DNA from 3 places in the uncultured Parvibaculum sp. genome. Region 2 is predicted to be linked to each of the others. Evidence: predicted binding sites of a transcription regulator. Region 2 holds the regulator's gene; each other region holds the start of a gene.
What was found. The regulator PhoB, encoded in region 2, activates phosphate uptake and scavenging genes when phosphate is short. The targets are predictions, from matches to a motif close to TGTCATNNANCTGTCAT.

Region 1: a site for PhoB is predicted at 1,494-1,510, ahead of AAC071_RS14365 (UDP-2,3-diacylglucosamine diphosphatase). Genes of this name have one in related genera too.
Region 3: a site for PhoB is predicted at 1,262-1,278, ahead of AAC071_RS10090 (inorganic phosphate transporter). Genes of this name have one in related genera too.

What each region holds. Positions count from the first base shown of each region.
Region 1 is NZ_CAXBIB010000020.1:7,215-10,486, reverse strand. Features, by position in the region: gene AAC071_RS14375 (FMN-binding glutamate synthase family protein) at 1-597, shown strand, start outside; gene AAC071_RS14370 (diacylglycerol kinase family protein) at 516-1,472, opposite strand; gene AAC071_RS14365 (UDP-2,3-diacylglucosamine diphosphatase) at 1,671-2,636, shown strand; gene AAC071_RS14360 (glycosyltransferase family 1 protein) at 2,642-3,272, shown strand, end outside.
Region 2 is NZ_CAXBIB010000006.1:174,322-177,593, forward strand. Features, by position in the region: gene AAC071_RS07100 (ABC transporter permease) at 1-721, opposite strand, end outside; gene AAC071_RS07105 (GcrA family cell cycle regulator) at 954-1,472, shown strand; gene phoB (phosphate regulon transcriptional regulator PhoB) at 1,563-2,258, opposite strand; gene phoU (phosphate signaling complex protein PhoU) at 2,354-3,070, opposite strand; gene pstB (phosphate ABC transporter ATP-binding protein PstB) at 3,091-3,272, opposite strand, start outside.
Region 3 is NZ_CAXBIB010000011.1:7,988-11,259, reverse strand. Features, by position in the region: gene AAC071_RS10100 (PBP1A family penicillin-binding protein) at 1-566, opposite strand, end outside; gene AAC071_RS10095 (YcgN family cysteine cluster protein) at 771-1,232, shown strand; gene AAC071_RS10090 (inorganic phosphate transporter) at 1,374-2,882, shown strand; gene AAC071_RS10085 (NUDIX hydrolase) at 3,094-3,272, opposite strand, start outside.

The sequences.
Region 1 (3,272 bases), on a different contig from region 2:
CGCGGCATCGAACATGCGCCCGACTTTATCTCGCTCGACAGTGCGGATGGCGGCACGGGCGCCGCGCCGATGCCGCTGATCGACTATGTCGGCCTGCCGATCTGGGAAAGCCTGCCCGTCCTCTGCGACACGCTGGAACGCCACAAACTGAAATCGCGCATCCGCGTGACGGCGAGCGGCAAGCTGATCACGCCGGCCGAGGTCGCCTGGGCGCTTTGCGTCGGCGCCGATTTCGTCTGCTCGGCGCGCGGCTTCATGTTCTCGCTGGGCTGCATCCAGGCACTTCAGTGCAACAAGAACACCTGCCCGACCGGCATCACCACACATAACAAGCGCCTGCAGCGCGGCCTCGACGTGACCGACAAGGGCGAACGCGTACGCCGCTATGCCGAACGCGTGACGCAGGAAGTCTGCGTGATCGCGCATTCCTGCGGCGTCACCGAACCGCGCCGCCTCAACCGTGAACATGCGCGCATCATGGGCTCGGATGGCGTGTCGGTATCGCTGGCCGAATATTACGGCCGCTGGGCCGCCGCCGCCGCACTGCCGTCGCGCAACGGCTTCGGCCGACCGCGCTTCGGTGCCGACGCCGCCTGACCCGGCACCACAAGGCGCAGGAACTGCGTCCCTTGTTCGATCGTCAGCGGCAGGTGACCGCGCGCGTCGCCATCCACTTCGACGGCAAGACCGGCCGGGGCTGTGACGTCGATATGCCGTGCCGGCAATATCTCGACGCTGCGTAATCGCGCCACACGGCCAAGGGCAAGCGCCGCCAGAAAGCGCGCAAGGCCGAAACGGCTGCCGTCATGCAGCAGAAAGAGCGTTAGCCCCGGCAGGGTGATGTCGGATTGCGGCGCCAGCACGAAGGGGCCGGCATAGTGCCGCGCATTGGTGACGATGGCCCATGCCGCGCGCTTCTCCCGGCCGTCGACGACAAGACGGATATCCCGGCCCGGACCGCGCAGCCATTCCTTCAATCCCGACCAGATGAACGCACCCTTGCCCCACAGGCGCTTGAGACGCGGATCGATGCCGTGCACGACCACGCCATCATATCCGATGCCGACCATCAGCAGGAAGACCGCGCCGTCGACAAGGCCGGTGCCGATCAATTCGGCCGGCCCGCTACGCAGCATCGCCGCGATTTCGTCTGCTTGCGGACGAAGACCGATCTCGATGGCTAGCACATTGGCCGTGCCGAGCGGCAGAATGCCGAGCGGAACGCCCTGCCCCATCAGGCCACGCGCGACCTCGTTGATCGTGCCGTCGCCGCCGGCCGCAACGATCACATCGGCCCGGCCCGCCTGCGCCGCCGCGCGCGCCAGCTCGGTGGCATGACCGGGCGCCTGCGTTTCTTCGATCGCCACATCGGCACCATGCGCGCGCAGACGCGCGACGACGCGATCGAGCAGCGCACGGTTGCGGTTTCCGGCGGCCGGATTGACAATAATATGGATGAAACGACGCAGCACCGAACGGCTCTTACCCCCCTCTGTCATCAAACTGTCAAAAAAATGTCACAAATCCTTGTTGCGGCGCACCCATATTCGTGACGAACGCAGCCGGGCGATTCGCTTATAGCCAGATTGATCGGCACAGGCGAGCCAGCCGACCAGGGATAAGCAGGACGACCAACGCAAGATGAGTGCAACAAGGCGATCGACGCGAATATGACAGTGATCGAAACGGGCTTGCCGAGACGGCTGGAAGAGGCGGCGACCGCGCCGCCGCCGAAATCGGCAAAGACATCCCGCAAGGAGGCGGCCCGCGCAAAGGCGCGGCGCAACGGCCTCGACGAAAGACTGCTCGGCCCGCGCCCCAAACACCGCAAGCAGCACCGTACGCTTTTCCTCTCCGACATTCATCTGGGCACGCCGGGCTGCAAGGCCGAGCTGCTGCTCGACTTCCTGCGCCACAACGACGCCGAGACCTTCTATCTGGTCGGCGACATTGTCGACGGCTGGCGCATCAAGCGCTCCTGGTACTGGAATGCCGCGCATAACGCCGTGGTGCAGGAATTCCTGCGCAAGGCCCGCAAGGGCGCAACCATCATCTATGTGCCCGGCAATCACGACGAGGCGCTGCGCGACTATACCGGACTCAATTTCGGCGGCATCGACGTGACCGGCGAAGCGATCCACGAGACCGCCGACGGCAGACGTCTGCTGGTGCTGCATGGCGACCAGTTCGACAGCGTCGTCAAATATGCCAAATGGCTCGCCCATCTCGGCGACCGCGCCTATGGGCTGGCGCTGGTGCTCAACAACTGGCTGCACGAGGTGCGCCGCTTCTTCGGCCTCTCCTACTGGTCGCTCTCGTCCTACCTCAAGAACCGCGTCAAGAACGCGGTCGAATACATCTCGAGCTACGAACAGGCGGTCGCCCGCGAGGCGCGCGAGCGCGGCGTCGACGGCGTGGTCTGCGGTCACATCCATCATGCCGAAATGCGCGACATGGACGGCATTCTCTACTGCAATGACGGCGACTGGGTCGAAAGCTGCACGGCCCTGTCGGAAGACGAGACCGGCGCCCTGTCGCTGATCGTCTGGCAGAAATTCTCCTGGGAGAACGGCCTGGGCCATCTCGAGACCGAACCGCATGAGGACGACGTCATGCCGGCATTGAGCGCCGCCTGATGGCCATGAGCACCACGCTTACGCCGCTTCCCCCGCTGGCGCCCCGCAAGAAGCGCCGCGTCGCGAGGCTCTTGAGCCGACTGCGCGGCAAACCGCTGCCGAAGGATGTCGGCCGCTTTTCCGAACCCTTGCGCATCGTCATCGTTTCCGACGCCGCGCCGCCGCAGGTCAACGGCGTGGTACGCACATTGCAGCAGCTGACGCAGCATCTCGAAGCGATGGGACATGAAGTGACCTTCATCACGCCCGATCTCTTCCGCACCGTGCCGCTGCCGACCTACAAGGAAATCCGGCTGGCGCTTTTCCCGGGCGCCAGGATCGCGCGGATCATCCGCCAGGCCAATCCCAACGCCATTCATATCGCGACCGAAGGACCGCTCGGCCTCGCGGCGCGGCGCTTCTGCCTGCGCAAGGGGATTCCCTTCTCGACCTCGTTCCACACGCGCTTTGCCGAATACCTCAACGCGCGCACCGGCATTCCGCTCGCATGGGGCTATGCCTTCCTGCGCCGCTTCCATGCGAAATCGACCGCGCTGATGGTGGCGACGCCTTCCCTGCAGACGGAACTCACGGACCGCGGCTTCGGCGAGCCGGTGATCTGGTCGCGCGGCGTCGATGTCGAACGCTACCGGCCGC
Region 2 (3,272 bases):
TTTCGAGCGAACCGTCTGCGTGGCCGGTCACGCCATAGCGGAAACCGTCGATCAGGTAGAAGACCGGATTCCAGAGCGTGACGCTGTGTGCAAAATCGGGAAGCTGGGTCACCGAATAGAAGGTTCCCGACAGAAATGTCAGCGGCAGCAGCACGAAATTGGTCACGGCCTGCAAATGGTCGAACTTCTCCGACCAGACGCCGCCCAGAATGCCGAACAGCGATAGCATCAGCGAGGCGCCGGCGGCGAAGAAGAGCAGTGCCCAGACATGAGCCAGACCAAGATCGACAAAGGGCAACATGGCAAGCGCGGTCGCGCCGCCGCAGACCAGGCCGCGCGTCACGCCGGCCAGTGCGATGCCGATATTCAGCTCCATCGGCGAGAGGGGCGGCATCAGAACATCGACGATGTTGCCCTGGATCTTCGAGATCAACAGCGAGGAAGAGGTGTTGGCGAAAGCGTTCTGGATCATGGTCATCATGATCAGGCCGGGCGCCAGGAATTCGACAAACGGCACGCCGTGAATGTCGGGGCGGAACTTGCCGATGGCGAGCGCGAAGATCGCCAGATAGAGCAGCGTCGTGATGACCGGTGCGGCGATGGTCTGGGTCATCACCTTCCAGAAACGGCGCACTTCCTTCAGATAGAGGGTCCACATGCCGAGCCAGTTGACCGCACCGAAGCGGCGGGCGCCCTCGGCGGGCCAGGGAGTGGGGGTCATCGGGCGCTCCTGTGATCGGCAAGCATCGGCGAGACTTAAGGGACGGTGTGGCCGCAGACAAGCCACGAGGATGGTTCTTTTCTGTGGATAAGGCCACTGGCACCGACACGCCCGGTTGCGGCAATTGGGCTTTATATTGTATATTTTTGCTTAACGCCTACGAAATCTAGTGGGGTCGGATTTCAGCGGCAGGCGTCCAATCGGGCCGAGAGGGGGCCCCAAGGGGAAGAGCATCATGTGGACCGACGAACGCGTGGAACTGCTGAAGAAGCTCTGGGCCGACGGCCTGAGTGCCAGCCAGGTCGCCAAGCAGCTTGGCGGCGTCACCCGTAACGCCGTTATCGGCAAGGTGCACCGTCTCGGCCTGTCGGGCCGGGCGACACCGAGCCGCCCGGCGCGCACGCGCAGCACGGGCCCGCGAACGCTCGTCCGAGGCCGTCCCGACCCGCTGACCGGCGAAGCGCGCAATGAAGAGCACGCCGCCCGCGAGACGGCAGAAGCGCGCAGCGAGACGGTCCAGGAAGAACGGATGCTCGAACCGAGTCAGCGCGCCACCGTACTGACGCTGACCGAGCACACCTGCAAATGGCCGATCGGCGATCCCGGCCGGCCGGGCTTTCATTTCTGCGGCCGTGGCGCCGACAATGCCTCGCCCTATTGCACCGAACATGCGCGGATGGCCTATCAGCCCGCGCAGGCACGGCGCAATCGCGAGCGTCAGCGCAGCAAGGACCATCGACTGGTCAGCTGAACCAGGGCCTTTCGGGGCGTCGAGGGGAAAGGAAAACCGGCATCCGCTTTCGCGGTTGCCGGTTTTTCATTGCTGTAAGGACCGAACCCGTCAGGCCTGGAACTGTTCGTCCAGCGAATAGCCGGCCGAGCGAACGGTGCGGATCGGATCCTTCTCGCCCTTGTCGTTGAGCGCCCGGCGCAGCCGGCCGACATGAACGTCAACCGTGCGAGCCTCGACATAGACGTCCGATCCCCAGACCGCATCGAGCAACTGTTCGCGACTGAAGACCCGGCCGGGATGCTGGATCAGGTGATCGAGCAGACGATATTCGGTCGGCCCCAGACGCACTTCGCGTTCGCCGCGGCGCACCCGGTGGGCAGCGCGGTCGACGACGATGTCGCCGAAGGTGATCATGTCTTCCGTCAACGCCGGACGAATGCGGCGCATGACAGCACGGACACGCGCCAGCAGCTCGGTCATCGAAAAAGGCTTGGTCAGATAATCGTCGGCGCCGGTGTCGAGGCCGCGGATACGGTCCCCCTCCTCGCCGCGCGCCGTGATCATGATGATCGGCAGGTTGCGGGTTTCATCCCGCGCCCGCAGGCGACGGCAGATTTCGATGCCCGAAAGGCTGGGCAGCATCCAGTCGAGCAGCACGAGATCAGGCGTCGTCTCCTTGATCATCAGCACCGCTTCCTCGCCGTCGGATGCGGTGATGACCTTGTAGCCTTCCTTGTCGAGATTGTACTGAAGCAGCGTCAGCAGCGCTTCCTCATCCTCGACGATCATCACAGTCGGTTTCATGCGTCTCTCGAACTGATTCCGGTCGTTCCCGACGAAATCCTGAGCCTCTTCGCCGGTATGGGCAAGCATCATGGACATGATTCCTCCAGATTTCCTCAGTTTTCCGCCTCGATGGCAGTCATGCTGGTTGTATCGCCCTTGGGACGTTCGTCCTGCACCCATTCACCTGTCACCAGATAACCGACCGTTTCGGCGATGTTGGTGGCATGATCGCCAATGCGCTCGATGTTCTTGGCAATGAACAGCAGATGCGTCGAGACGCCGATGGTGCGCGGGTCTTCCATCATGTAGGTCAGCAATTCGCGGAAGACCGAATTGTACATGGCGTCGATTTCCTCGTCCTCGCGCCAAACCTCCATGGCTGCGGCCGCCTCGCGATTGGCATAGGCATCGAGCACCTGCTTCAGCTGCCGCTGGGCCAGACGTCCCATCCGGGCGATGCCCTGGATCAGCTTGGCGGCGCCTTCGAAGTCGTTCTGCAGAACAAGGGCGCGCTTGGCGATGTTCTTGGCCAGATCGCCGATACGCTCGAGATCGATCGAGATCTTGATCGCCGCGATAGCCTCGCGCAGATCGGCCGCCATCGGCTGACGCAGCGCAATCATGCGGACCGCATGCGATTCGATTTCGGCCTCCAGCACATCGATCCGCTGATCCTCGCGGATGGTGCGCTCGGCAAGCTGCGCATCGCGCCGCACAACCGCTTCGATGGCCGCCGAAAGCTGCGCTTCGGTGAGGCCGCCCATCTGGGCAATGCTGGTTGCCAGGGTGTCGAGTTCTTCCTGGAACGATTTTACGATGTGCTGGGTCACGTCCGTCACTCCTGTTGGCTCTAGCCGAAGCGGCCCGTGATGTAGTCCTGGGTGCGCTGGTCGGACGGATTGGTGAACATACGTTCGGTCTCGCCTTCCTCGACAAGATTGCCGAGATGAAAGAATGCCGCGCGCTGGGAAACGCGAGCGGCCTGCTGCATCGAATGCGTCACGATGACGATGGTGTAGCGCTCGCGCAGTT
Region 3 (3,272 bases), on a different contig from region 2:
CTCTCGAGCCAGAGCGTGATCAGCGCTTCCTGTGCCTTGCGCATGACGGTGCGGCGGTTGTCGAGATAGAGATTCTTGGCGACCTGCTGCGTGATCGTCGATCCGCCTTCGACGAAGTCGAGCGCCTTGAGATTTGACCACATGGCGCGCGCGATGCCGCGCGGATCGAAACCGTTGTGTTGGTAGAAACGGCGATCCTCGGTCGCGAGCACGGCCATGATCAGATAGGGCGGCAGTTCGCCAAGCGGAACGGTTGGTGCCGTGCGTTTGCCGCGGCTGCCGATCTCGTCGCCATTGGTGTCGAGCACCGTCAGCATCAGCGTTTCATCGGGCCCGGCATCGATCACCCGTTGCAGGTTGGGCAACATCAACAGGACCAGTGTAAACGTGCCCAGAATGAACGCCGTCAGAATGAATGATGTTGTCGCGAGGAGGTCGGGCTGCCAGCGCCGTTTCGCGCGCGGGCGGTCGCCGTCATTCCTGTCCGGCGGTATCGGCAGGTCGTGCACCGGCGTGCCGCGCTGCTGCGCGCGCATCGGGTAGAGATCGTGATCGTCCTGCGACACGGTTAATGGCCTCGAAAGCTACACGTCCGGCGTTATCCGGACAGGGTTTTCATGCGAGCCTTGTGCCAGCCGGATCTGCGCCGAAACGAGACTGGATCAACTTTGTGCGGGGAATAGGGCGGCATCGCGGCAAAGCGGGGGCAGGAAAAGTGCGACTTTCCGGAACCGCTTGACGGAAGCCGCGGCGCGCGCTTCTGTCCCGGAATGAACGGCACCGGCGAACCCTTCTGGCGTGTCAAACGCCTTGACGAAATGAACCGCGCGGAGTGGGAGAGCCTCTGCGACGGCTGCGCGAAGTGCTGCCTGACCAAGCTCGAGGACGAGGACACGGGCACGATCGAATATACCGACATCGCCTGCCGTCTGCTGGATGCGGAGACCTGCCGCTGCTCCGACTATCCGAACCGCTCTGTGCGCGTGCCCGATTGCGTGACGCTGACGCCGAAGAATCTCGATGACATCGACTGGATGCCGCCCTCCTGCGCCTACAGGCTGTTGAAGGAAGGCAAGGATCTGCCCTGGTGGCACCCGCTGGTCTCGGGCGAATACGAGGCAGTACGGCTGGCCGGTATGTCCGTCCACGGACGGTTTCTCTACGAGGACGAGGTCGACATGGAAGACCTCGAGGACCGCATCGTCGACTGGCCGCTGATGCCCCCCGAGTGACAGCGAAAACGGCAGCGGACCCCCCCCTCTGTCACGCAACTGTCAAAAAACTGTCACAAACCCTAGGCGGGAACCGCCCGAAATGCTAAAGGCTCTCCCCGGCCGGTCTGCCCGCGGGCGGCGGACGATTCGGGGGCGATTTTGGCGAAGAGCACACTCGACAAGGATCTGAAAAAGGTCGTCCGTCTCGAAGAGGCGACCTATGCGCTGTCGCGCTCGATCGCGGCGCCGGGTCTGGCGATCATTTTCCTGCTGGCGGTGTTCCTGTTCATGAGCGGCCTTGCCCCGGCAGGGCCGTTGAGCCTGTTCGTGATCGCGGGCGGCGTGATCGCCGGCTACATGGCGCTGAACATCGGCGCCAACGACGTCGCCAACAACATGGGGCCGGCGGTCGGCAGCCGCGCCCTGCCGCTCGGCGCCGCGCTGGTCATCGCCGCGATCTGCGAGGCGGCGGGCGCGATCCTGGCGGGCGGCGACGTCGTCAACACGATCTCGCGCAACATCGTGCAGCCGGCCGAAGCGTTCCAGGTCCTCGATTTCGTGATGCTGATGGTGGCGTCGCTCCTTGCGGCCGGCATGTGGCTGCATCTCGCGACCTTCCTCAACGCGCCCGTCTCGACGACCCATTCGATCGTCGGCGGCGTGGTCGGCGCCGGCATCGCCGCCGCCGGCATGGCGGCGATCAACTGGCCGATGATGGGCGCGATCGCGGCGAGCTGGGTGATCTCGCCGGTGATGGGCGGCATCATCGCGGCCGCCCTTCTCGGTTTCGTCAAATGGCGGGTGCTGTTCCGCGACGACGACCGCATCGCGGCGGCGAAACGCTGGGTGCCGGTGATGATCGGCCTGATGGCCGGCGTCTTCGCGATGTATCTGGCGCTGAAGGGCTTCTCGCGTGTCTGGAAGCCCGCAGCCGGAACGGTCTGGGCGCTCGGCGCGGCCGGTTTCGTCGCCGGCTGGTTCATGACCCGGCCCTGGGTCGAGCGGCGCGCCGCGGCGATCGAGAACCGCCGCAAGCATGTGGCCAAGCTCTTCACCCTGCCGCTGATCTTCGCCGCCGCCCTCCTGTCCTTTGCGCATGGCGCCAACGACGTCGCCAATGCAGTCGGTCCGCTGGCCGCCATCGTGGCCGCGGCCGAGGCCGGTCAGGCCGCGCCCGACAAGGTGGCGCTGCCGCTCTGGGTGCTGCTGATCGGCGCCATGGGCATCGCGCTCGGCCTGGCACTGTTCGGCCCGCGCCTCATTCGCACGGTGGGCGAGAAGATCACCAAGATGGATGCGGTGCGCGCCTTCTGCGTCGCGCTGGCCGCCGCCATCACGGTGCTGATCGCCTCGGCGCTGGGCCTGCCGGTCTCCTCGACCCATATCGCGATCGGCGGCGTCTTCGGCGTCGGCTTCCTGCGCGAATTCCTGGCCAATAACGGCCTCAATGCCGATGCGCCGAAAAAGAAGAAGGTCCGCGCCGGCGACCCCGACACGCTGAACAAGACGCCCGAAGAGGCGATCCGCCGCCAGACCAAGCGCGAGGCACGCCGTCTGGTGCGGCGCGCCCATGTGCTGACCATCGCCGCCGCCTGGGTGATCACCGTGCCGGCGGCCGGAATGCTGGCGGGCGGTATCTATGTGGTGCTGAAACTCACCATGGCTTGAGGCGGCCGTCAAAAACTAGTCGGTTACCTCCTTGTCGCCACCCTCCCCTTGGGGAGGGTCGAAATTTGTGAAGCGCAAGCGAAACAAATTTCGGGGCGGGGGCCGCGGCGCCCTCTCCCCCGCCCCGAAAAATTCTTCGCAAGCTCGAATTTTTCGACCCGCCCCCAGGGGCGGGTGGGTTGAGAGGGATGCACGGCACCTCTTTCCGCTGCTACGGCTGCCCGCGCAGCATCAATGCCAGTTCGGCAAGGCGCGGTTCCGACAGCAGCTTGCGGGCCTCGTTCAGCGAGGCCCAGTGGCGGCGGCGCTGCCGCTTCTCGGGCCAGTCCTCATGCTGCTGCGTGACGCGCAGCGGATAGAGTTCGACCTCGATCGGGAGCGGCCGGAGGC